Regions from separate parts of the Bacillus sp. GB_SG_008 genome, predicted to be linked through region 1. Evidence: predicted binding sites of a transcription regulator. Region 1 holds the regulator's gene; each other region holds the start of a gene.
The links. The regulator LexA, encoded in region 1, represses DNA repair genes until DNA is damaged. The targets are predictions, from matches to a motif close to CGAACATATGTTCG.

Region 1 (7,587 bases):
ACCGCCATGAAGTGCAATACCGTTCATTGCTGCACCCATTGCAAACTCACGTACACCGTACCAAATATTTTTACCGCTGTAGTCTTCTCTTGTGAAGTCTTTTTCTTTGTTCATGTATGTTTTGTTAGAACCAGCAAGGTCTGCAGATCCACCAAAGAATGATGGTACAGATTCAGCAATTGCATTAATAATTTGTCCTGAAGATGAACGAGTTGCTGTTTTTGAACCAAGTTCGTATGTTGGTAAGTTCTTATCCCAACCTTCTGGAAGAAGACCTTTCATTGCTGTTTGCAGTTCAGCTGCTAATTCTGGATATGCTTTTGCATAATCATCAAGCATTGTGTTCCACTCAGCTTCTGCTGTTTGTCCAGCATCTTGTACTGTTTTACGGAAGTTCTCATATACTTCTTCTGGTACATGGAAATCTTGTTCAAATGCCCAAGCATATGTTTCTTTTGTTAATTTCGTTTCTTCTACACCTAGTGGAGAACCATGTGAAGCTGATTTTCCAGATTTGTTTGGTGAACCGAATCCGATTGTTGTTCTTACTTCGATTAATGTTGGACGTTTTTCGTCAGACCTTGCTTCTTCAAGCGCTTTCGTAATTGCTCCGATATCGTTCCCATCTTCAACACGAATTACTTGCCAACCGTATGCTTTATAACGATCCTCTACACTTTCAGAGAAAGAACGATTTAAATCGCCATCTAATGAAATATCGTTAGAATCATATAACACAACAAGACGGCCTAATCCTAAATGAGCCGCTAATGAAGATGCTTCAGCAGAAACGCCTTCCATTAAGTCTCCATCACCGCAAATTGCGTATGTATAGTGGTTAACAACGTTATACTCATCACGATTGTACTTCGCTGCTAAATGTCTTTCAGCCATTGCCATACCAACAGCTGTTGCAATACCTTGTCCAAGTGGACCTGTTGTTGCGTCTACACCTGGTGTATGACCGAACTCAGGATGACCTGGTGTTTTGCTTCCCCATTGGCGGAAATTCTTTAAATCATCCATTGTTACATCATAACCAGATAAATGAAGTAAGCTGTATAATAACATTGAACCATGACCTGCAGATAATACGAAACGATCACGGTTAAACCACGTTGGGTTATTTGGATTATGTTTCATAAATTGCGTCCATACTGTATACGCCATTGGTGCTGCACCCATTGGCATTCCTGGGTGACCAGAGTTTGCTTTTTCAATCGCATCAATGGATAATGTGCGAATCGTGTTGATAGAAAGTTGTTCGATTGAATATGACATGCTATTCTTCCCTTCGTTTATAGTAGAAAACGTTTTCGTTTTACACATCTATATGATATCTTTCCTTGCAAGATTATACAACATGTACGGACAAATATGTTGATGTTTTTTCGGATTTGTTCAAAAAACGTACTAAAATTCACAATGTATATTTGCTATACTCTTATGTCCAAACCTTTCTTAAACCCTTGGATTCTTTATTGCTTGTCACTAATCAATAATTACATACAACCCCTCATTATCTTTAAACATTGCATCCGAAATGATACACATATTTTTTCCCGCATTTTTTATTTATGAATTAAAATATCGTATTTTGATTACAATTGATAACCACACTACATCTCCTAATATAAAAACCAACTTTTTCTTATCTCGTAAACAAAAGGTCCTATTCTCCCAAATGGAGAATAGGACCTTTAAAATTGTATACATACATTTTACTTCTTATTACGATCTGCATACACTGCCATCGCATCACGCATAAACTCAGCCAAACCTTCACCGAATTGGTCAATATTTTTTGTAAAACGTTCATCATCTACATACATTTGCCCTAGACCTTTAAATGCATCCAATGAATAATGACCAAAGTTCTGCAAATAATCATACCATTCTTTAATTGCTTTTTGGGCCTGCTCTGATTCAGGTAAGTCATTACGAAGTGCCGCGAGTTTCCTATAGATTGCATTATATTCTTCTTGTTTTTCTCTCGTCATGTTTGCTGCTGTTTTATTTGCCTTGTCAACAGCTTCATTTCCCCATTTTTCACGTGCTTCTTGCTCATATGGGTTTTGACTAAAATCAAAGCCTTCAAATTTTTCTTTGTTCGTCATTTGAATTTCTCCTCTCGTATGTTGAATCGTCTTATCAATCGTTGCAATCACTTTATCGAGTCTAAAGCGCTTCTCAAGCAGCATTTTACGATGCAAAACGAGTGCCTCTTCTCGATTAAATGAAGGATCATTGATAATTTCTTTAATTTTCTTTAAAGGGAAGCCAAGTTCTTTAAAAACCAGGATTTGTTGCAATGTCTCCAAATTATCGTTGGAATAAAGGCGATAACCAGATTCGGTCGTCTCCTCAGGAGTTAATAACCCAATTTCATCATAGTGATGTAGTGTGCGCACACTAATACCAACTAAATCTGCTACTTCTTTTACTTTCATTGTCATCATTTTGCCCTCCCTTAGTACATACGATAAAGTATGACGTAACGTTAGAGTCAACACAAAAAGATAAAAAATATAAAAAACGTTTTCTATTCAGTTATTAACCCAAAATAGAAGACGTTTTTCAAGTAGGATACAAATGATTTATACAATCTATTTGCGAATTGAATTAAGAATGAAATCAATAATAGCCATAAATATTTTATTAAAATTATTTGTTATGATTTATCATAAGATAACAATAAAGAAGGTTGATACTATTGAATCTGAATCATGTAGTAAATATAACTATCTTACTAACAAGTGATGTACATGGTACGGTTTACCCTATTCACTATCAAAATAACGAAAAAGCAGAATTCGGATTAGCAAAACTTACAACACGTATTGCGCAAGAACGTACCCAAAATGAACATGTAATCTTGATCGATAACGGTGATTTCATTCAAGGAACTCCGTTTACTTATTACTACGCCAAATATATGCAGCATGAAGAACACCCAATGTCTATCATCGCCAATCATATCGGCTATGATGCAGCAATTATCGGCAATCATGAATTCAACTATGGAATGGACATATTAAACAAAGCAATTACAAATGCAAAAATGCCCTACCTAGCTGCTAATATTTTAGATAAAAAAACAATGGAGCCTTACTTTGGAAAACCCTATATCATTAAACATATACATCCTGATATAAAAGTTGCGATACTAGGGGTTACAACTCACTACATCCCAAACTGGGAACAACCACAACATATTGAAAATTTAACTTTTGAAGATGCATTAAAATCAACAAAAAAGTGGATTTCTTATATTCGTAAACAGGAACAACCTCATTTACTTATTGTGTCATATCACGGAGGGTTTGAACGAGATTTGCAAACTGGAGAGCCAACAGAAGTTTTAACTGGTGAAAATCAAGGATATGCAATATGTCAAGAAGTAGAAGGAATCGATGTATTGTTAACAGGACACCAACATCGCTATATTGCTCATACAAAAATAAATGGAGTAACCGTCTTACAGGCGGGCAGCAATGGGAAATCATTAGGAAAAGTACACGTCTCCTTAAAAAAGGATAATACCGAGTGGATTGTTGAGGAATGTTATTCTGAATTGTTATCTGCGGAAAATGTTCCAGCAGACGAAATGGTACTTTCACTGGCATCTACATATGAAAATCAAACTCAGCGTTGGTTAGATCAACCTATTGGTACTATTATTGGTGATATGCTGATTCGCAATGCGATGCAAACTCGTTTGCAAGATCATCCCTTCATCGAATTTATAAATAAAGTACAGATGGATGTAGCTGGAGTGAATATTTCTTGTACAAGCTTGTTTCATAATGAATCTTCCGGCTTTCCAAACCGCATTACAATGAGAGATATTGTTTCGAATTATATTTATCCCAATACCCTAAAGGTCATTCGTGTTACAGGAAAAGATATAAAAGAGGCCCTTGAACTATCTGCCGAATATTTCTCGTTAGATACAGATGGAAATATCATTGTAAACCCTGCATATATCAAACCAAAACCGCAGCATTATAATTACGATATGTGGGAAGGAATTTCATACATATTAAACATTTCAAAACCAGTTGGGGAAAGAGTCGTTTCCCTACAATATGAAGGGTCTCCTATTCACTTGCATCAAGAGTATGACGTTGTCATGAACAATTATCGTGCAAGTGGTGGCGGAAATTACGTAATGTATCAAAATAAGCCCATTATAAAAGATATACCAATTGATATGTCTGAGCTCATTGCAAATTACATATTAGAACGAAAAACAATCGAAGCGATGACTAATCATAATTGGAAAGTTGTTAAATAATGAATTTTCCTATCAAACTTAAAAAAGATGGGCTGCGCCCATCTTTTAATTTAACTTTGCTTTATTTTGTTTTTTTAATTCTTTTAACTTTTTCGGCGTAACGTCTTTACCGTCTTCGTTAACAACTTTGATTGATTTCAATTCGTTTAACATGTTTTGACGAAAACCTTTTAAATATTGTTCACGGAGCGATTGACGCTCACGTTGCTCTTCTTCCGTTAAACCTTCTGCTTTTGCTTTTTTCGCTAAGAAATTAATGCGTTCAATGAGTTCGTGACTTAGCATCTCGAATCCCCTTTCTACTAAAAACTGATTATTATCATACAATAGTTACTCTTGTTTATCAAGCAATTGCTTCGTATACTCTACATACCGGCGATGTACAGTCGCTTTTGATACTTCATGACCAAAACCACGAAGCGTTGCTGCAATTTCTTCAAATGTTAATTCATTGCGGCGCAGACGAACAATCTCTTCGATAGGTACTTCTTTTTTCTCCCGCCCTGTGCTTAAATGACGATTCTTTAAGTTTTTCTCTGGACGAAATCCATTTTCTACAGCTCGCTTCATTCCACGTTTAATCTTTAAATTATGAATCTTTCTCTGGTATTCTTCTACTATACCAATAATATCAAGTACCATTGAATCTGCGTCAGAAAGCTGCAATTCGCCATTATGTGCATGTGTATATACTTTTACTCCTTCTTTGTGTAAACAATGCATTAAGGCAATTTTCGCATTCCCTCTCCCAAGACGTGTTTCATCTTGGATGAGAAGCACATCAACTTGTTCATCACGAATAGTATCTAACACTTCCAAAATACCATCTCGTTCTATGCTATATCCGCTCGCTTTCTCTTCTACTACTCTTACGATATTCATTTGATACCGCTTAGCTAAATGCAATAATTCATCTTTTTGGCGTGCTAATGATGTTTCCTGCGCTTCTTTCGTCGTGCTCACACGTGCATAAATAATCGCATTCATTTCATACCCTCTTCTCTATCTCACTTTTCACATCATAGTGTATCACAAACTAAGCATTCGTTCGAACTTATGTTTGTAGAATGTTTTTTCACATGTTATAATACAAGTAAGAAAATTTAAAGAAAACGAGGTGTGAAAAACATGGAGAAGTTAACGAAACGACAGCAAGACATTCTCGACTTCATTAAACAAAAAGTACAAGAAAAAGGTTATCCGCCTTCCGTACGTGAAATCGGTCAAGCAGTCGGTCTTGCTTCTAGCTCTACTGTGCACGGACATTTATCTCGCTTAGAGGAAAAAGGATACATTCGCCGCGATCCAACAAAACCGAGAGCCATTGAAATTTTAGGAAACGATAACATCGAAACGGATACACAACCAGTCGTTCACGTACCGATTGTCGGGAAAGTTACAGCTGGTTCACCAATTACAGCAGTTGAAAGTGTAGAAGAACATTTCCCACTTCCGGCAAACCTCGTTTCAGGCTCAGATCAAGTATTTATGTTACGCATTTCCGGAGATAGTATGATTGAAGCCGGTATTTTTGACGGAGACTTAGTTGTTGTTCGCCAACAGCAATCTGCTTACAATGGTGAGATCGTTGTCGCTTTAACAGAGGACAATGAAGCTACGGTAAAACGTTTTTACAAAGAAAAAGATCATTTCCGTTTGCAGCCAGAAAACTCTTCTTTAGAGCCTATCATTTTAGATAACGTTTCTGTTATCGGAAAAGTAATTGGTGTCTATCGTCATTTACACTAAAAACAGACCAGCTGAGCTGGTCTGTTTTTAATTCGTCTTGATTTTTACATTTCCTGCTGCTGTTTCCCCGCTAATCTGTACCTTTCCGTTCCCTAATGTAATTTCTTTATTTTCTTTCCCGAAAATCTTTACATCTCCTGCATGAGAAGAGCCCTTTACAACGGCATCTTTCGGTACTTCCTGTAGCTGAATATTGATATCTCCTGCTGCTGACTCCGCTTCAATACTATATTGCGGGTTATGCTGCGTTACCTCTATATTTCCTGCTGTTGCTTCTGCAAGTACTTTTCCTTCTACTTTATGCAAAACAATATCCCCCGCGCTAGATGAAGTATTCACGTTATTCGATTTTATTTGCTTCATTTCTACTTCACCTGCTGCTGTATGTGCGGATACATTTTCACTTTGAATGTCTCGCACTTGAATATTTCCCGCCTCTGTCTCTATTTCAATTTGATTGTATACGCGTTCAGGTACAACGACTATTAAACTTTCACCTTTGAAACCAAATGAAAAAAAAGAAAAATCAAATATATGTTTCTTTTTTGTTTTCACTTCCACTTGTAGCGTTTCGCCCTTCTCATTTACGTCTAACTTTCGTTTTTCCTGATTACCATTATACCGAACTTCAAATGAATCAGTCTTTCCTTTTTCAATCACAACATCTCCTACATCTGTGTCAACGTTGATATTTTTAATTTGATCATTTTTAAATTGTTTCTGTTCCAATTTCTTTGTTTCCGCTGACCCAGTCACAGATTTCATAAAAAAAGCTGATCCTGCAAAAAATAAACCAATTCCTCCAATCACAATACAAACAAGTGCTATGAATACAATTTTCCTCATTTTATCTACTCCCCTTTAATTACTTTTAAATTCCAATTGGCGTATTTGACAAAAAGCGTTTTAAACCAAACTGTACAATAATAAGCACCAATCCCTAAAAGTAAACCAATACCGAAGAGTAGAATAGAAACGAATACATCAGATAAAATAAAAATTTGAGCAAAAATAATTTTTGTTAACACAAGTAAAGGTGATAAAACAAATACAGCACTAACTGTCCAAAGTGTGAAAATAAGACTTCCGATTGTTAATAACGGGGCTAATACAACAACTAAATTTAAAAAACTGAGTCCAATGATTGCCACAATCGCTCTTGCTACATTAGAAAAAGTTGGATTATGCTTCACCTGCTCTAAGCGATGAGACGCTAACGTTTCCTTAGCAATTGTTTTAGGCGAACCGAGCGCTTTTATAATTTCCGCTTCTGTTTTCCCTTCTTCTATTCCAAATCGAAAATGTTCCTCGTAATCATACAAAATTTCGTTCCGTTCTTCTTCTGGCAATCTTCTAAGGTGTTCTGATAATTCATGAAAAAATTGTTCTTTAGTCATTCGCTACACCTCTTCAATAATTTCTTGTACTCCCCTTGCAAAATCACGCCATTCTGTCACAAGCGTATAGAGTTGCTCTGCACCTTGATCTGTTAACTGATAATATTTCCGCGGAGGCCCTTCCGATGATTCTTTTAAATATGT
Region 2 (7,587 bases), on a different contig from region 1:
TGATTTCTCCCGACATAAAGTATTAGCTTCTAGACTACATGAATTGTTCGACAATTATGTGAAAATCCCCTTTAAAACTTTCTTAAATTCCGAAAAAATCACAAAAAAACATCTTTATCGTTCATTTCTTAGTTTTTCTTTACATATTCCATCATATGATTACAACCGAATATACATACTCTACTTTTATTTTACAACAAAAAACAACCATTGCGAAACTTTTGTAACTTTTCAACGACTTTATACAGTGAAATTTCCATCAGCGGGGGTTTCTTCATCCCCCACTGATGGAAAGCTCTCACCAATCGGGCTTTTACGGACAGTTATTCCCCACCTATCTTCTTCGCTTTTCTCTGCATCTTGAGGTGGGGGTTTACTGCCCGCGAATAGCGGGATAGATCGAAAAAAAGCAAGCTGAATAAATTCAGCTTGCTTTTTTCTGATCGTTATAAATATTAATACCCGCTTCATGTAGCATCCACTCAATATGAACTCCATATCCGGATGTTGGGTCATTAACAAATACGTGTGTTACAGCTCCAACTAATTTCCCATCTTGTATAATAGGACTACCACTCATTCCTTGTACAATTCCACCTGTTTTTTCTAATAGACGTTTATCTGTAATCTTAACAACCATCCCTTTTGTTGCAGGGAATTTTTGCGGAACTGTACTTACGATTTCTATATCGAATGCTTCCACTTTATCTTGATCAATAACCGTCAAAATTTTCGCAGGTCCCTCTTTTACTTGATAAGAAAGAGCAATTGGAATTGCTTCATCCATAATTCCATTTTTCATTCCTGTATTTAACTTACCGAAAATACCAAATGGACTATTCGTTGTAATATTACCAATAATTTCATGATCTGGTGAAAATCTTGCTAGTTTTTCACCCGGATCACCATTACTACCACGTTCAATGGATGTTACTGTCGAACGAACAATTTGTCCATCTTCAACTTGAATTGGTTTTTTCGTATCATTGTCAGAAATAACATGACCAAGTGCACCGTATTTCATTGATTCTGGATGAATAAAAGTCATTGTTCCAATACCTGCAGCTGAGTCACGAATATACAACCCAATTCGATACGACTGTTCTCCCCCATCTTTTTGCGGAGTTAATTTTGTTCGAATATATTTTCCATCTCGCAATAAAACAAGATTAAGCGATTCCCCTGTTTTCCCGCTATCATGAATAAATGGTGCAATATCACTCATTCGTTCAATCGTCTTACCATTTATTTCAGTAATCATATCCCCTACTTGCACACCTGCAAGCTCACCCGGAGATACTTTTCCTTTTTCTGTTTGGATTAAATGATGGCCTACAACAAGTACCCCTTTTGCATTTAACTTTACTCCTATTGATTGCCCACCTGGAACCACCTTAAAATCTTTTAATACTTTTACATTTACTTTTTTCACCGGCAATCCTGCAAGCTCATAAACCATATCAGCTTCTCCGCTTTGATGCGGATTTACTGCAATTGTTTTTTCACCAGCATGTTGAGAAACAATTGTAAAAATCGTTTCATCTGTTGATTTTGTTTGAAATACAGGTAAAGAAGATACTTGTGAATCTTGATTTTGAAACATAACAAGTTGCTTTGGAAGTGAAATAAACTCGCGAAGCGGTTTATAACACCCAATAAAGACAAGCGAAACAAGGAGACAGATTCCTATGATTTTTCGAAATTGCTCTAATTTCAATCTTTTCACTCTCCTCGCTCCTAACCCACATTCAGCCAAGCGGCTTCACTTTTTAATCTCTCCTTGCTACCCTTTCTTTATAACCGGAAGAATTAAGAAATCATTGTTGTTACCAAAAAAGCTATCCATTATTGGATAGCCTCTGCTGCTTGTTTAAAACGATGCGCTTGCGAGAGTAACTCTCTTGCATGCTCTGTTGTTAAATCAGTTATTTCTACACCAGAGATCATGCGAGCAATTTCTGTCACTTTTTCGTCCTGACTTAGTACAGTAACAGATGTAACTGTTCGTTCATTGACAATTTGTTTACGAATAAACAAATGAGAATCTGCCATAGACGCGACTTGTGGTAAATGTGTAATACATAGCACTTGTGAATTGACGGAAACACGATAGATTTTTTCAGCAATTGCCTGCGCAACACGCCCGCTTACTCCAGTGTCTACCTCATCAAAAATAACAGAAGCAACACCTTGATGTTTAGAGAAAATACTCTTTAACGCTAATATAATACGGGATAATTCTCCTCCTGAAGCTACTTTAGAAAGCGGCTTTAACGGTTCTCCTGGATTTGTAGAAATATAAAATTCCACATAGTCATACCCATCTTGGGTCATTTTTACAGGAGCTCCTTCGACAAGAGGATCGTCAATTGTCCCTTCTTTTTTCTTTATCATTACTTCAAATTTTGTTTTTTCCATGTACAGCTCTTTTAATTCTTGATGAATTGCTGTTGTTAATCGGTTCGCAAGATCATGACGCATGCCACTTAATAATTTTGCTTCTTTTACTATAAGCTGTTCTAATTCTTTTAATTTTTTTCTCGTTGTTTCAATGTGTACATCTTTATTTTCAATGGTAAATATTTCTTGTTCGATTTCATCCGCATACGCTAAAATTTCTTCTACAGTATTTCCATATTTACGCTTTAACATACGAATTTCATTTAAACGCGTTTCAATTTCATCTAAACGATTAGGGTCATACTCCATCATATCTAACTTTTCACGGAGCTGATAAGCGACCTCTTCTAATAAATAATAACTATTTGCAATCGCATCATAGTTTTCTTGATATGCTATATCCAAATCAGTAATGCTCTCCATTTGATTCATTGCATTTCGTACATGATCTAAACCAGAACGGTCTTCAGTTAAAGAGCGATACGAATCACCCAACGCCTTATAAATCTTTTCGAAGTTCGAAATCTTCAATCGTTCTTCTAATAAGTTTTGCTCTTCATCTATTTTCAAGTCTGCATTTCGAATCTCTTCATGTTGAAATTGAATCAAGTCTAAACGATGTGCCATTTGTTGCTCGTTCTCTGTTAAAGAGAGCAATTGTTTTTTTAATTGCTCGTATTCTCTATAAACATTTTGATACTTTTCTAACTGAACTAAAATATGATCCCCATCAAAATGATCAAGCATAAATAAATGACGATCTTCATTCATTAAATCTTGTGTTTCATGTTGCCCATGAATATCAACAAGCGTTTTCCCAATTTCCTTTAATACACTTAATGTAACCAGTTTTCCGTTTACGCGGCATACACTTTTCCCATTCACAGAAATATCCCGTTTTAAAATCATCATGCCATCTTCAATTTCAATATCAAGTTCTTCTGCTTTCATAACGCAAGGATGATTTTCATCCTCAATATAAAATAACCCTTCAATTTCAGCTTTATCTGTCCCATAGCGCACAAATTCCGCAGAACCGCGTCCTCCAACAAGAAGACTAATCGCATCAATAATGATGGATTTCCCTGCACCCGTTTCACCACTTAAAACAGTCAGCCCTTTTTGAAAAGAAATATTTAATGATTCAATAATAGCAAAGTTTCTAATCGATAATTCCGATAACAATGCCTCATTCACCTCGTTATCTAATTCACACTCCATACTGGAGGCTTAAACTATTCTCACATACATTCTTCTATTCATTCTTTTCTTGATGAAGAATATATTATGTAATCTGCTTCATTGTACCAAACATTTGTTTTCACGGTCAATGTAACAATATTGATATTTCGATATGGAAATGTGTATTTTTACGTGCTATTTTGGACTTTTATCCCGCATTAACGGGCAGTAAAACCTCCCCCACTGATGGAAGTTTCACTTTATATTTCTTCATAACAAAAATATCTTGCTTACTTTTCACTCTTCTGAGCAATAAAGCAAACAAGATTCTTTTTGTTACAGCATATTTAAAAAGCGATTCGATACAACTCCTGTATCTTCAGGTGTACGGCAAATAATTAAACACGTATCATCACCGCAAATTGTGCCAATAATTTCATCCCATTCTAAATGATCAATAAGTGCACCAAGAGCATTTGCGTTACCCGGCAACGTCTTTAACACGAGCATATGACCAGCTGAGTCTAATTTAACAAACGAATCGATAAGATTGCGTTTTAATTTTTGAAGCGGATTAAATCGTTGGTCGGCTGGTAAGCTATATTTATACCTTCCGTCATGAAGTGGCACCTTTACTAAATGTAATTCTTTAATGTCTCGTGATACTGTCGCTTGCGTTACATTAAAACCTTCATTACGCAAAATATCTACTAGTTCATCTTGTGTTTCAATTTCTTTATTCGCAATAATTTCTCGGATTTTAATATGGCGCTGCCCTTTATTCATATTTTTGCACCTCGCACTATCTCTTACCTTAGTTTTAACGTCGCTATACTTCACTTCTTTATGTTAACGTATAACTGGTTACTTGTACACCGTTGTTTTTACAATTGTGTTTACAATTCTAGCTTGCTGTATGTTAAAAAAAAGGAACAACAATTGTTATTCCTCTTTTCCTTTTTGCTTCAGGGCTTCGTGAGCTTCTGTCACAACTTCCTCTACTCGAATAGGAGAATGATTTTCCCCTTGCGTACGCTCACCATACCATTTTAAATGAATTAAAAATTCAATATTTCCATCTCCGCCCGTAATTGGAGAGAATGTTAAATTTTGAACATCATAACCCTCTTCTAATGCAAAATCGACAATCATTTCTATAACCGCTTCATGCACTTTACGGTCGCGAACAATTCCCTTTTTCCCCACTTGCTCTCGCCCAGCTTCAAATTGCGGCTTAATAAGCGCTGCAACGTCACCACCAGAAGTTAACATCGTTTTCAATACAGGTAAAATTAATTTTAAAGATATGAATGATACGTCAATGCTCGCAAATTGCGGTAATCCTTGCTGCAAATCAGCAGGTGTTACATAACGGAAATTCGTCCGTTCCATTACCACAACGCGCTCGTCCTGACGCAGCTTCCATGCAAGCTGGTTATAACCTACGTCTAACGCATATGATAACTTCGCTCCATTTTGCAAAGCACAATCGGTAAACCCACCAGTTGAGGAACCAATATCTAACATAACCTTATCTTGCAAATCTATTTGAAATGTTTCTAATGCCTTCTCTAATTTGTATCCACCACGGCTTACATACGGCATCACTTGTCCTTTTACTGTAAGCTCTGTATCTTGCGGTATTTTTTCACCCGGCTTATCTAAACGCATTTCATTAGCATATACAAGACCGGCCATAACAGCCCGCTTTGCTTTTTCTCTTGTTTCCACAAGTCCTCGTTCTACTAATAGTACATCTACTCTTTCTTTTTTCCCGCTCATTCGTTACGCCCTTTTTTGTTTTAATGGAATCATTGTACAAATGCGCTCAACAACTGCATCTGTTGTTAAGCCAATTTCTTCAAGAAGCTTAGATACACTGCCATGCTCGATGAAATGATCTGGAATACCCATACGCTCAATTAGTGCATTATGGTACCCATGCTCACTAGCAAATTCTAACACACCAGAACCAAATCCTCCGATTAAACACGCTTCTTCAATCGTTAAAATCGGCATATTCTTTCCTAATAACTCATGTAAATACGATTCATCCATCGGTTTGATAAAGCGAGCATTCACAACTTTTACAGATATCCCCTTTTTCTCAAGAGATTCCGCTGCCTCTAAAGCCATTGGAATTGTCGTACCAAATGTTAAAATGGCTGCTTGTGAACCTTCACGAAGTGTTTCCCATGTACCGATTGGAACTTCTTTAAACTCCTCATCCATAGGTACGCCAAGCCCATTTCCACGCGGATAGCGAAGCGCAATCGGCCCATCTTCGTAATTGATGGCTGTATATACCATATGTTGACCTTCGTTTTCATCTTTTGGCATCATGAGAACGATATTCGGAAGATGGCGTAAAAATGCAATATCAAATATACCTTGATGCGTTTCTCCATCAGCTCCTACTAACCCTGCTCGATCAATCCCGAAAAAGACATTTAAATTTTGGCGGCACACATCGTGAACGACTTGATCATAACCACGTTGTAAAAACGTAGAATAAATCGCTAAAAACGGCTTCATATCTTGCGTCGCTAAACCAGCCGCCATCGTTACCGCATGTTGCTCAGCAATCCCTACATCAAACATACGATTCGGAAATTCTTTTGCAAATTTTTCAAGCTTTGATCCGACCGGCATTGCTGGCGTCACAGCAACGATACGCGGGTCATCCTTCGCTAATTTACGAACTGCTTCGCTAACAACAGAACTCCATGCCGGCGCAACTTCCTTCGGTTTCACAAAATCACCAGATTCAATTTTGTATGCTCCTGTACCATGCCAAGTTCCAATTACATCACTTTCAGCCGGTTTATAGCCTTTTCCTTTTTTCGTAATCACATGAACAAGAACAGGACCTTTCGTTTTCTTTGCATATTGAAGATTTTCAAATAAACTTTCATAATCATGACCATCAACAGGGCCTAAATATGTAAATCCTAATTCTTCAAAAAACACACCGGAAACGAGTAAATATTTCAAACTATCTTTTACTTTTTCTGCTGTTGCAGCTACTTTACCGCCTACTGCCGGAATTTTCTTCAATAAGTATTCCAGTTCATCTTTTACCCATTGATATTTCCCTGCTGTACGTAAACGTCCAAGTACGTTATGCAATGCACCAACGTTCGGTGCAATCGACATTTCATTATCATTTAAGATAACCGTCATATCTGTTTGCTCATGTCCAATATGGTTTAGTGCTTCTAGTGCCATTCCACCTGTTAACGCACCATCACCAATAATCGGAACAATATACTCTTTCGTTTTCTTTAAATCACGCGCAAGTGCCATTCCCATTGCGGCAGATAATGAAGTAGAACTATGCCCAGTTTCCCACACATCATGCTCACTTTCACAACGCTTTGGAAAACCACATAATCCTTTATATTGTCTTAATGTCCCAAAATCCTTTGCACGCCCTGTTAAAATTTTATGTACATAGGATTGATGTCCTACATCCCATAAGAATTTATCTCTTGGACTATTAAATACTTTATGCAAAGCAATTGTGAGTTCTACTACACCTAGGTTCGGAGCAATATGTCCACCTGTTTGAGAAAGCTCTTCAATTAAAAACTTTCGAATATCTTCGCTTAATGCCTCTAGTTCGCTTATAGACATATCCTTCAAAAAACTAGGATTTTGAATTTGCGTCAGATCCACAAGGATCACTCACTTTCGTTTCATAATCTGTCATCATATCAACTAGTATACAAAATACCTGTAAAACATATTTGTACTTAATTGTATTACAAAAATCAAGCATCTTCTTTATTTTTATACGATGAAAAAAGAGCCGCTAACACAAAGTGATAACGGCAATGTAATCTACATATATTTTTGCCAATAACAAGAAAAGAAAAACCTTTGTCTACATTTATACCACAAAATCCCCGATGGCTCAACAAATGAAAACGTTCTGATACTAGTGATTACGCTTTGCAATTAAATCACAAATTGTTAACAAATATTCATCTTGTAATTGTAAAG
Region 3 (7,587 bases), on a different contig from region 1:
ATTTCTCTCTTCCAACAGGAGGAGGTGGGACCTGCCTTGGTTTTCCGATAAGGACAGTTGCAAGTTCCTCTTTAATTGTGTCGACGCTCACGATGAAGCCTGGTCCTGAGAACTCGTCACCAGCCTTTAAGGCCTCTTTTCCATGTGTTCCCTTTAGTAATAACCCAGTATCATCATTCCGTATTTGGTGAATCAATACTGCTTTTGTAATAGCTTGGTCCCACCCTAAACTATTTCGATATTCAACAGTATATGTTGTGTCACCAGTCGATACCAAGGCAAAAGAATTAGCTCCACTTGGTACCGACTGATTAAGTGGGGCAAGAATAATTCTTTTAAATTCGCCAGGATTAATGGTATTCAAGTTTACAGATGCGTATTCGTTGCCATTCCAACCGAGAAAGACATGCCCAGGTGCATTTAAACCTGGACCACTTGTCCCAAAACGTCGATCGTTAAACGTTGCACTGGCACCTCCGAATGTGAAAGCACTCATAATGTCCCATCCATCACCGTACACACCAGTATCTATATTGTAGGAGTGATTTAGACCGTAACCATGTCCCATTTCATGAGATGCCCACGAATTAGTCCAAGCACCTGGGTCTAGTACAACCAAGCCGAACTTCACTCCTCTATGGGTACCTACTGGGACAGACGGCATCTGAGGACCGATAATGGAACCAGAATCAACTTGCGCATTAAGGATAATGATGATTCCATTATAGTTTAAAAGTGCGTTTGGGTTATTTTCCTCGCTTACAATGGAATCTCTAACAGCATTAATGGCATCATTAATTCTATTCCAACGCTGTACTGGTTGGGGACCTGTTCTGCTCTTGTCAAAAGCCAATGTATATGGCAACTGGTACCAAGCCCCTCCGTTGTCATATACTTTTGAGCCAGTCAAATCAATTGTTCCGTACGATACATCGTGCCAATAGTCAAACATTCCCCCTGTCCCAGGATTGACAAAAAGATCCTTAAAAAACTGAGTGGTTTGTGGCAATTGGGATTGGTCCGAAAACCTGCAAAGAATAATTGCCCATCTATAATTTCCTGTCACGTGTTCTATCATGGATTATTTCTCCTTTGTGGTGATAATAAGAATTACTTTAAAAATCAATTTATAAAAAAACGCATTTATTATAATTTACATTTGATTTTCTTATTATTCTAAAACCATTGAGTTTAATTATTAATCAAATAGGACCCCAAAAAGAGATAAACCAGAAGAATTGCAAAGTTTCATAAGATGCAAGTATAAAAAATAACATTGCTGTAATGGACTTATGCTTTGCATGGCCCTTTTTATTTGGATTCGTTACAAATTGCTTTGCTATTATTGTAGCTTGTGAAAAAATACACTTAAACTAATTGGGGCGTTTGTTGAATAAGAAATTTCGAAAAAAGCCTGTATCAATGATTACTTGGTAATCTACGATACAGGCTTTATCTATCAGTAACTAATTGTCCCTATATATCTTTAATTATTCAGGACTCTATTTCTATAGCAAATTCATTTATTATTTATTGAAAAAACCTCAATTTTAAATAAAATCTTTTTTAAGCGCTTGTAAACCAATAAACAGCAAAATAATTTGCTTCCGTTTCCATAACAAAAAATACATCATTCCACTCTGGTTCATATGCATAAGAAAATCTGATTCCATCACTAGGAAATTCAATAGGTTTGATAAAGGGAGCATATCTATTTCTTACTTTGATAAATTCTTCTTTGGATATCGACTTTAATTCTTTTTGTTCTTTCCTAATTTTCCCTTCGAATTCCTCCATAGTCATTTCTTTAACATTTTTCCCTTTATGCCAATACCAATGCGTATTTCTTCCTTCAATGAATTGGCATTGTACTGTAAACTCCTTTAGGGTTTTAATACTGTCGTATACATCTTTTCTTTTAGTATGTTCAAAAACACATATTCTCTCTTCACATCCGCCTATTAATTCATCGTCTTCAAATACAAAATATTTCACATCTTCATCTCCTATTGTCCATTTACATATATTTTATATCTGTAATATAGCTGATATTTATGTATCGTACCTTGTTATCATTATTAATAATTCTTAACTCATTTCGAGACGTATCATAATAGTGGATATAACCTGATTCCAAATGTATTCTGTTATGTTTATGATATAAAATGACTACTTCAAGATTTTCGGACATCGCCTCACATACAATTTCATTTATAGCTTCTAATTGCTGCTCATCTAAAATTGGCATTGGAACATGATTTTGTTTTTCATACAATTCATTTAGCCCTTCAAATTGCTCTTTTATTGCGGAAAACGGCATCCATCTCATCATACCCCTATCAATCATGACTTATATTCCTCCTTATGCTTTATGACCACCAATTTTATTGTTTCTATCACGCTGTGTAGCCCCATGAATGTAACTTATGCCTCTCATAATTGAATTTTCCCCATACTTATGACGGATACCATCCATTGTTTTTGCTAATTTCCTTTGAACATCTTTTTTTGAGGTATCTTCAAATAAGGACATTTGAATTGCATCGTCCCTGGTCAAATTCTTTAAAGTTATATGTATTTGGCGCACTGGATGCCCAGAATGAAATTTTTTTAACAGTTGTAAGCACGCCTCATAAACCTCCTCAGTTAAACAGGTCGGTTGTTCTAAGGTAATTGCTCGCTTAAATCCTCTACCAATATATTTGCTGTATCCTATAGCAAGCTCAACCGTTCTACAACATTTATCCATAGATCGTAATCGAAAACAGGTTTCCTCAATCTGTTCTAAAATGAGTAATTTTAATTTATTTAGACTAAAACAATCTTCCAATAATATTTGTCCTTTTGTTATTGAAGTACTTTTAGGAATGTATTTATTAGCAATCCGACTTTCATCAATACCATATGAAAAACGATATAGTTCTTCACCTTTTACTTTGCCAAACCCCTTTATTAAATGTTCTTTGGGCGTTTTTGCAACATCCTTTAAGGAAAATAGACCCATTTTATGTAGTGCTTCTTGAGTAGCTGATCCGATTCCCCATACTTTTTGAAGAGGCTTGATTTCCCATAATTTCTTCGAGACATCTTCGTATGACCACATTGAAATCCTGAATCTTGAATGTTTACTTTCCACATCTAAAGCAACCTTTGCAAGGAATAGGTTAGGCGCAATTCCAATGGATGCGGTTATGCCAGTTGTGTCATATATCTCTTTTTGAATCCTTTTAGCAATTACAATTGGATCACGTCCAAATAAATGTGATGTCTGTTCCATATCTAGAAAGCACTCGTCTATTGAGTAAACGTGTAGATCCTCTAATGCTACATACTTCGTATAAATTTCTGTAATCTGATTTGAAATTTCAACAAACCTTTTCATTGTTGCATTTACAATAATGATGTTTGGATCTTTTGGTATTTCGTATAATCGGGTTGCTGTAGAAATCCCTAATTTTTTCAATTCAGGAGTGGCGGCTAGCACAATAGATCCATTTCTGTTCGTATCCCCAACAACCGCTAATTTTACTTTGAGTGGATCTAAACCTCGCATCACACAAGCACAACTAGCGAAAAATGAACAAAGGTCTATACAAAATATCATCCGATTCATGCATTTTGAGTAATCAAACATCATTTTACCCCCCCAAAAACAGAACGTTTGTTCCTATTATAAACCTATTTTTTGGGTTCATACAATGGTTTATTAAAATTTTTATTATAATTATGGTATGTGAAATTATATAAGAGGGATGAATATGTTTTTATGGAATTAATCAAATATAGTTCTATAATTAAGATACTTACTATTCAGATTTGAAAGGAGACTAAATGAACTACGATATTTATTGTGACGAGTCTGGTAACAGTGGAGGAAATTATTTAGATCCTCAACAACCTTTCTACATTTTAGCCGGATGGTTTGTTGAAAGAAATTTGAAATACCTAGCTGAAAATCGAATTACTATAGATATCATAGAAGGGGGAGGGGAAATATAGTAAATTCATGGGGACGACCTAGAATAAAAATCAAAAAAACAAAAAGTGAATGGATTTGGGATATCGTTGGATATTCATTTTTCTTAGGATCAATAATTTTTTTAATCACCATTTGGGGAAGATTACCCGATGAAGTACCGGGACATTATAACGCAGCTGGGGTTGTAGATCGCTGGGGGTCAAAGTGGGAACTTTTGATTCTACCAGGAATAGGGACATTCATACTTCTTTTAATGCAGACTTTAGAAAAGTTTCCAGAAGTTAATAACTATCCACAAAGACTTAATGAATCGAATGCTAAGCAGTTTTATTTAAATAGCCGAAAAGTGATTAATCAATTAAAAAATGTTTGTTTAGTTATTTTTGCTTTAATCCAATTTGAGACAATTTCAATAGCTTTAGGTTGGAGAAGCGGTTTTGGTAAATTATTTTTACCGATAACAATTATTGGGACAGTTATTCCAATTGTTGTAGGAATAATAAGGCAACGAAAAATTAAATAATACGGACTGAATAAACAATCTAATTTATGACGTTATTTCGTTATCGGGCGCTCTTATGGAATAAAACTTAGATTTTCAAACGACTTTATTGTTATTTTTTCGTTTAGTGAAGTATTTTTATCAAAAATTAAACAACTTTATTTTACCTCCGCCCTAATTTTAGGACGGGGGTATGCGTGTTTGAGGTTTTAAAATTTAATAACTTTATTGTCATTCTACAGCTATCTTAGTTTAAGAGTTTTTATTCCTGTTACACTTTATCTAGAAAATAATAAAAGCTCAAACTCCTTTAATATCAATGAGTTTGAGCTTTTTATTTTCTAGGAATACGCTTTGCAACAAGATGCAATTATATTTCAGCGTATCCGCATCTTGTAGCTATTATTATGTATGCTATATTCCACAAAATAATTACAAAAAATCTTTTATTCTCTTTATCTATTTTTAATATATGCACCTTAGAAAAGACGTATGCACCATGAATGGTGCATACGTATAAATTAGTTTGAAAGTGTCCAAAATAACAGTTAAATAGGGAACAAGAAAGGAAGACACTTTCATGAAAGGAAAACGAAAAAATCGAACTAAACTAGGAAAATGGCTAGATCGACACGGAATTGAACAACAAGAATTAGAAGAAGAAACAGGAGTGAGTCGCAATACAATTTCTCGGCTTTGCAATAATAAATCTCATATGCCAAGTTTTCCTGTTGTCCAAAAAATTATTCGTGCAATAAAAAAGGTCGAGAGAAATGCCAAAGTAACAGATTTTTGGGATATGTAAAAAGCACAAGAGCATATCCTTGTGCTTTTTGGTTTTTATAGAATATCTTTTAATAGAAATGTCCTGACATACACGTTATATTTCATGCCATAGCTTTCTAATTTCTTTTCTCGATAATCTGATATGGTAAAAAATAAAACATTAGGCGTTATATGTTGCTGTTCCTTATAAATTCTTGCAATTAAACCATAGTATTGTATCTTTTGTTCATTCGTCTTCATATGTTGCAGCCGATCGATCTCAACAAAATTAGGTATCCGATCTTTTACATAATAAGCATCTGGAATAATTATTTTTTCTTCTCCTTGATGTCTAAACTGTATAATTTGTTCCACTTTCCATTCAGGGAAATCTAGCCACATCCAAGCTTCATTTCTTAAAAGTATGTGTTCAAGATGGTGTTTCTTTTTTCTTTCAGCTGAATCTAATCCTAAAAGGGCTAAACCTCTTTTATTAAGGTAGTATACATATTCACGGTTATACGTAGTCACATGACAATATTTCCTGAGATCTTTTAGAACTCGGTTTGCATTCCGTATACTTCCCAAGGTGTGAATGGCTTGTAATTGTCTTCTGGTTGCAAATTCTAATTTATTTAAACTCGATAAAATCTCGATTTGTCTCGCTTTTTGTTTGAGCTTTTGGTGTTTCATCTTGTGTCTTCACCTCATATTCTTGCAATAATGTTCTCATCATCTCATCCGAAAGATAAGGAACTTGCAACTCGTGAATACGATCTGTTTTGAATAATGCTCTACCTGGAAGCGAAGGTAAATTTTCTAATCCAGATTCATCTAAAACAACTTGTGATGCAACTGTAGTTGGTAATCGAAATCCTATTTTCGCATCACTCATTTGTTTTACAACCGATGGGACAGACGTTACAGTAGGATATTGGGTCGCTAGTATCAATCGTATCCCTAATGCTCCACCTATCCTTGAAATGTGACTAAGCATATACTGACACTCTTCTAACATCCGGTTCACATTTTTAGGCAATCCCTTCGCTGGTGCAAGAACCGCTCCTTCATCAACAATAATAAAAAAACGGTCTTTTTCTTTTGTTTGTACGATGTTTTTCATTCGATTTTTCTTCATATATTTTCCTCGTTGATGCATAAGTGCCATCACTTTCACCAATACTTCATAGGCCTTTTCTGGACTATCGGCAACTTCTACTACTTGCTTTAAATCCTGGTATTCAGTGAATTCTAATCCTTCCTCTTTTAGATCTATAATGAAAAAATGGGCATGATTTGGATTAGATTTAACCAGGGAAGTGATGAGTACTTTTAAAAACACTGTTTTCCCCATTCGAGTAAGACCACCGAGAAGCATATGAGGAGTTTGATCAAAATCATGATATAAAGTTCTATCTAATGTTTTTCCGATTGCAACCTTCCACGTCCCAGGACGTAATAGTTCTTCCGTCCATGCCCATTTTTTGGGTATGTTTTGTTCGAACACCTGGACATATAGAAAAGGAGATTCATAATTAATTCGTACGGGCTTATTCAATCCTTCAGAAATAACTTCATCCAATTTCCTAATAAGTTGAGAGGGAATACCTAACGGCAGCTCATACATATACACTGTACTTTTTTCTTTTTCTTCTTGTTTCTTGAACCTGGGATACTCTAATTTGTGTTTTTCTTTTACACAAATATTAGCAATCTCAAAAAATCTTGCGATCTTGTGTTTATCACTTTGTTTAAAGTTTTTACTTAATAATGCAGCAGTGAACATAGCACCAGGAATCATTAAAAGTTCTAACATAATTGTAGTGCCTCCTTTAACCTCCTTATAAGGAGGTAGTTGAGGAAAAATAGAAGAGGAGAAATGTTTAAAAAACAGAGATAGTAGCAACGATCTTCAGCTACCAGATAAGTGTCTAACGTAGAAACATATCAAGCATATCAACTAGCAGGTACCAAACGCTTCCAATAACCAAGCATTTTAGCCCAGCATGTAGCACCCAATCTGGAAGATGAAGACCACGCTTTTTCAAAAATTTAATACCACATAAAGTAGCCCCAGTAACTCCATATACAACTCCTAATTCTCCTATAATAGTCAAAGTTATTCCCTCCCTTTCCTTTTGATAGAGAGCTTGCCACTACGGTCAGAATACAATTGATAATCGTCCAACAATTCATTCCAGGATACAGGATATTCATCATCGTGTAGATCCTCTTCGATTTTGCGGCTTAAATAATAATAACCTCGATATTCAGAATTTAAATATACTTCGTGGCGTAGCATGTGCTCTTGTATTGCACATATGTCATCTTCCTTTTTTGT

Region 2: a site for LexA is predicted at 3,709-3,722, ahead of recN (DNA repair protein RecN). Genes of this name have one in related genera too.
Region 3: a site for LexA is predicted at 3,655-3,668, ahead of ACTDJC_RS21285 (Y-family DNA polymerase). Genes of this name have one in related genera too.

The regions. Positions count from the first base shown of each region.
Region 1 covers NZ_JBPZSK010000005.1:94,734-102,320, reverse strand. The annotation lists gene tkt (transketolase) at 1-1,281, opposite strand, end outside; gene ACTDJC_RS14310 (MerR family transcriptional regulator) at 1,722-2,456, opposite strand; gene ACTDJC_RS14305 (bifunctional metallophosphatase/5'-nucleotidase) at 2,714-4,297, shown strand; gene ACTDJC_RS14300 (DUF896 domain-containing protein) at 4,343-4,582, opposite strand; gene ACTDJC_RS14295 (YneB family resolvase-like protein) at 4,628-5,284, opposite strand; gene lexA (transcriptional repressor LexA) at 5,426-6,046, shown strand; gene ACTDJC_RS14285 (DUF4097 family beta strand repeat-containing protein) at 6,074-6,892, opposite strand; gene ACTDJC_RS14280 (HAAS signaling domain-containing protein) at 6,898-7,443, opposite strand; gene ACTDJC_RS14275 (PadR family transcriptional regulator) at 7,447-7,587, opposite strand, start outside.
Region 2 covers NZ_JBPZSK010000001.1:573,658-581,244, reverse strand. The annotation lists gene spoIVB (SpoIVB peptidase) at 425-1,726, opposite strand; gene recN (DNA repair protein RecN) at 1,846-3,585, opposite strand; gene argR (arginine repressor ArgR) at 3,919-4,368, opposite strand; gene ACTDJC_RS02905 (TlyA family RNA methyltransferase) at 4,525-5,364, opposite strand; gene dxs (1-deoxy-D-xylulose-5-phosphate synthase) at 5,368-7,260, opposite strand; gene ACTDJC_RS02895 (polyprenyl synthetase family protein) at 7,523-7,587, opposite strand, start outside.
Region 3 covers NZ_JBPZSK010000013.1:35,386-42,972, forward strand. The annotation lists gene ACTDJC_RS21270 (hypothetical protein) at 1-1,078, opposite strand, end outside; gene ACTDJC_RS21275 (hypothetical protein) at 1,567-1,995, opposite strand; gene ACTDJC_RS21280 (YolD-like family protein) at 2,018-2,347, opposite strand; gene ACTDJC_RS21285 (Y-family DNA polymerase) at 2,363-3,634, opposite strand; gene ACTDJC_RS21290 (DUF3800 domain-containing protein) at 3,832-3,999, shown strand; gene ACTDJC_RS21295 (DUF1648 domain-containing protein) at 4,053-4,502, shown strand; gene ACTDJC_RS21300 (helix-turn-helix domain-containing protein) at 5,062-5,286, shown strand; gene ACTDJC_RS21305 (replication-relaxation family protein) at 5,322-5,939, opposite strand; gene ACTDJC_RS21310 (FtsK/SpoIIIE domain-containing protein) at 5,878-7,062, opposite strand; gene ACTDJC_RS21315 (hypothetical protein) at 7,178-7,363, opposite strand; gene ACTDJC_RS21320 (hypothetical protein) at 7,366-7,587, opposite strand, start outside.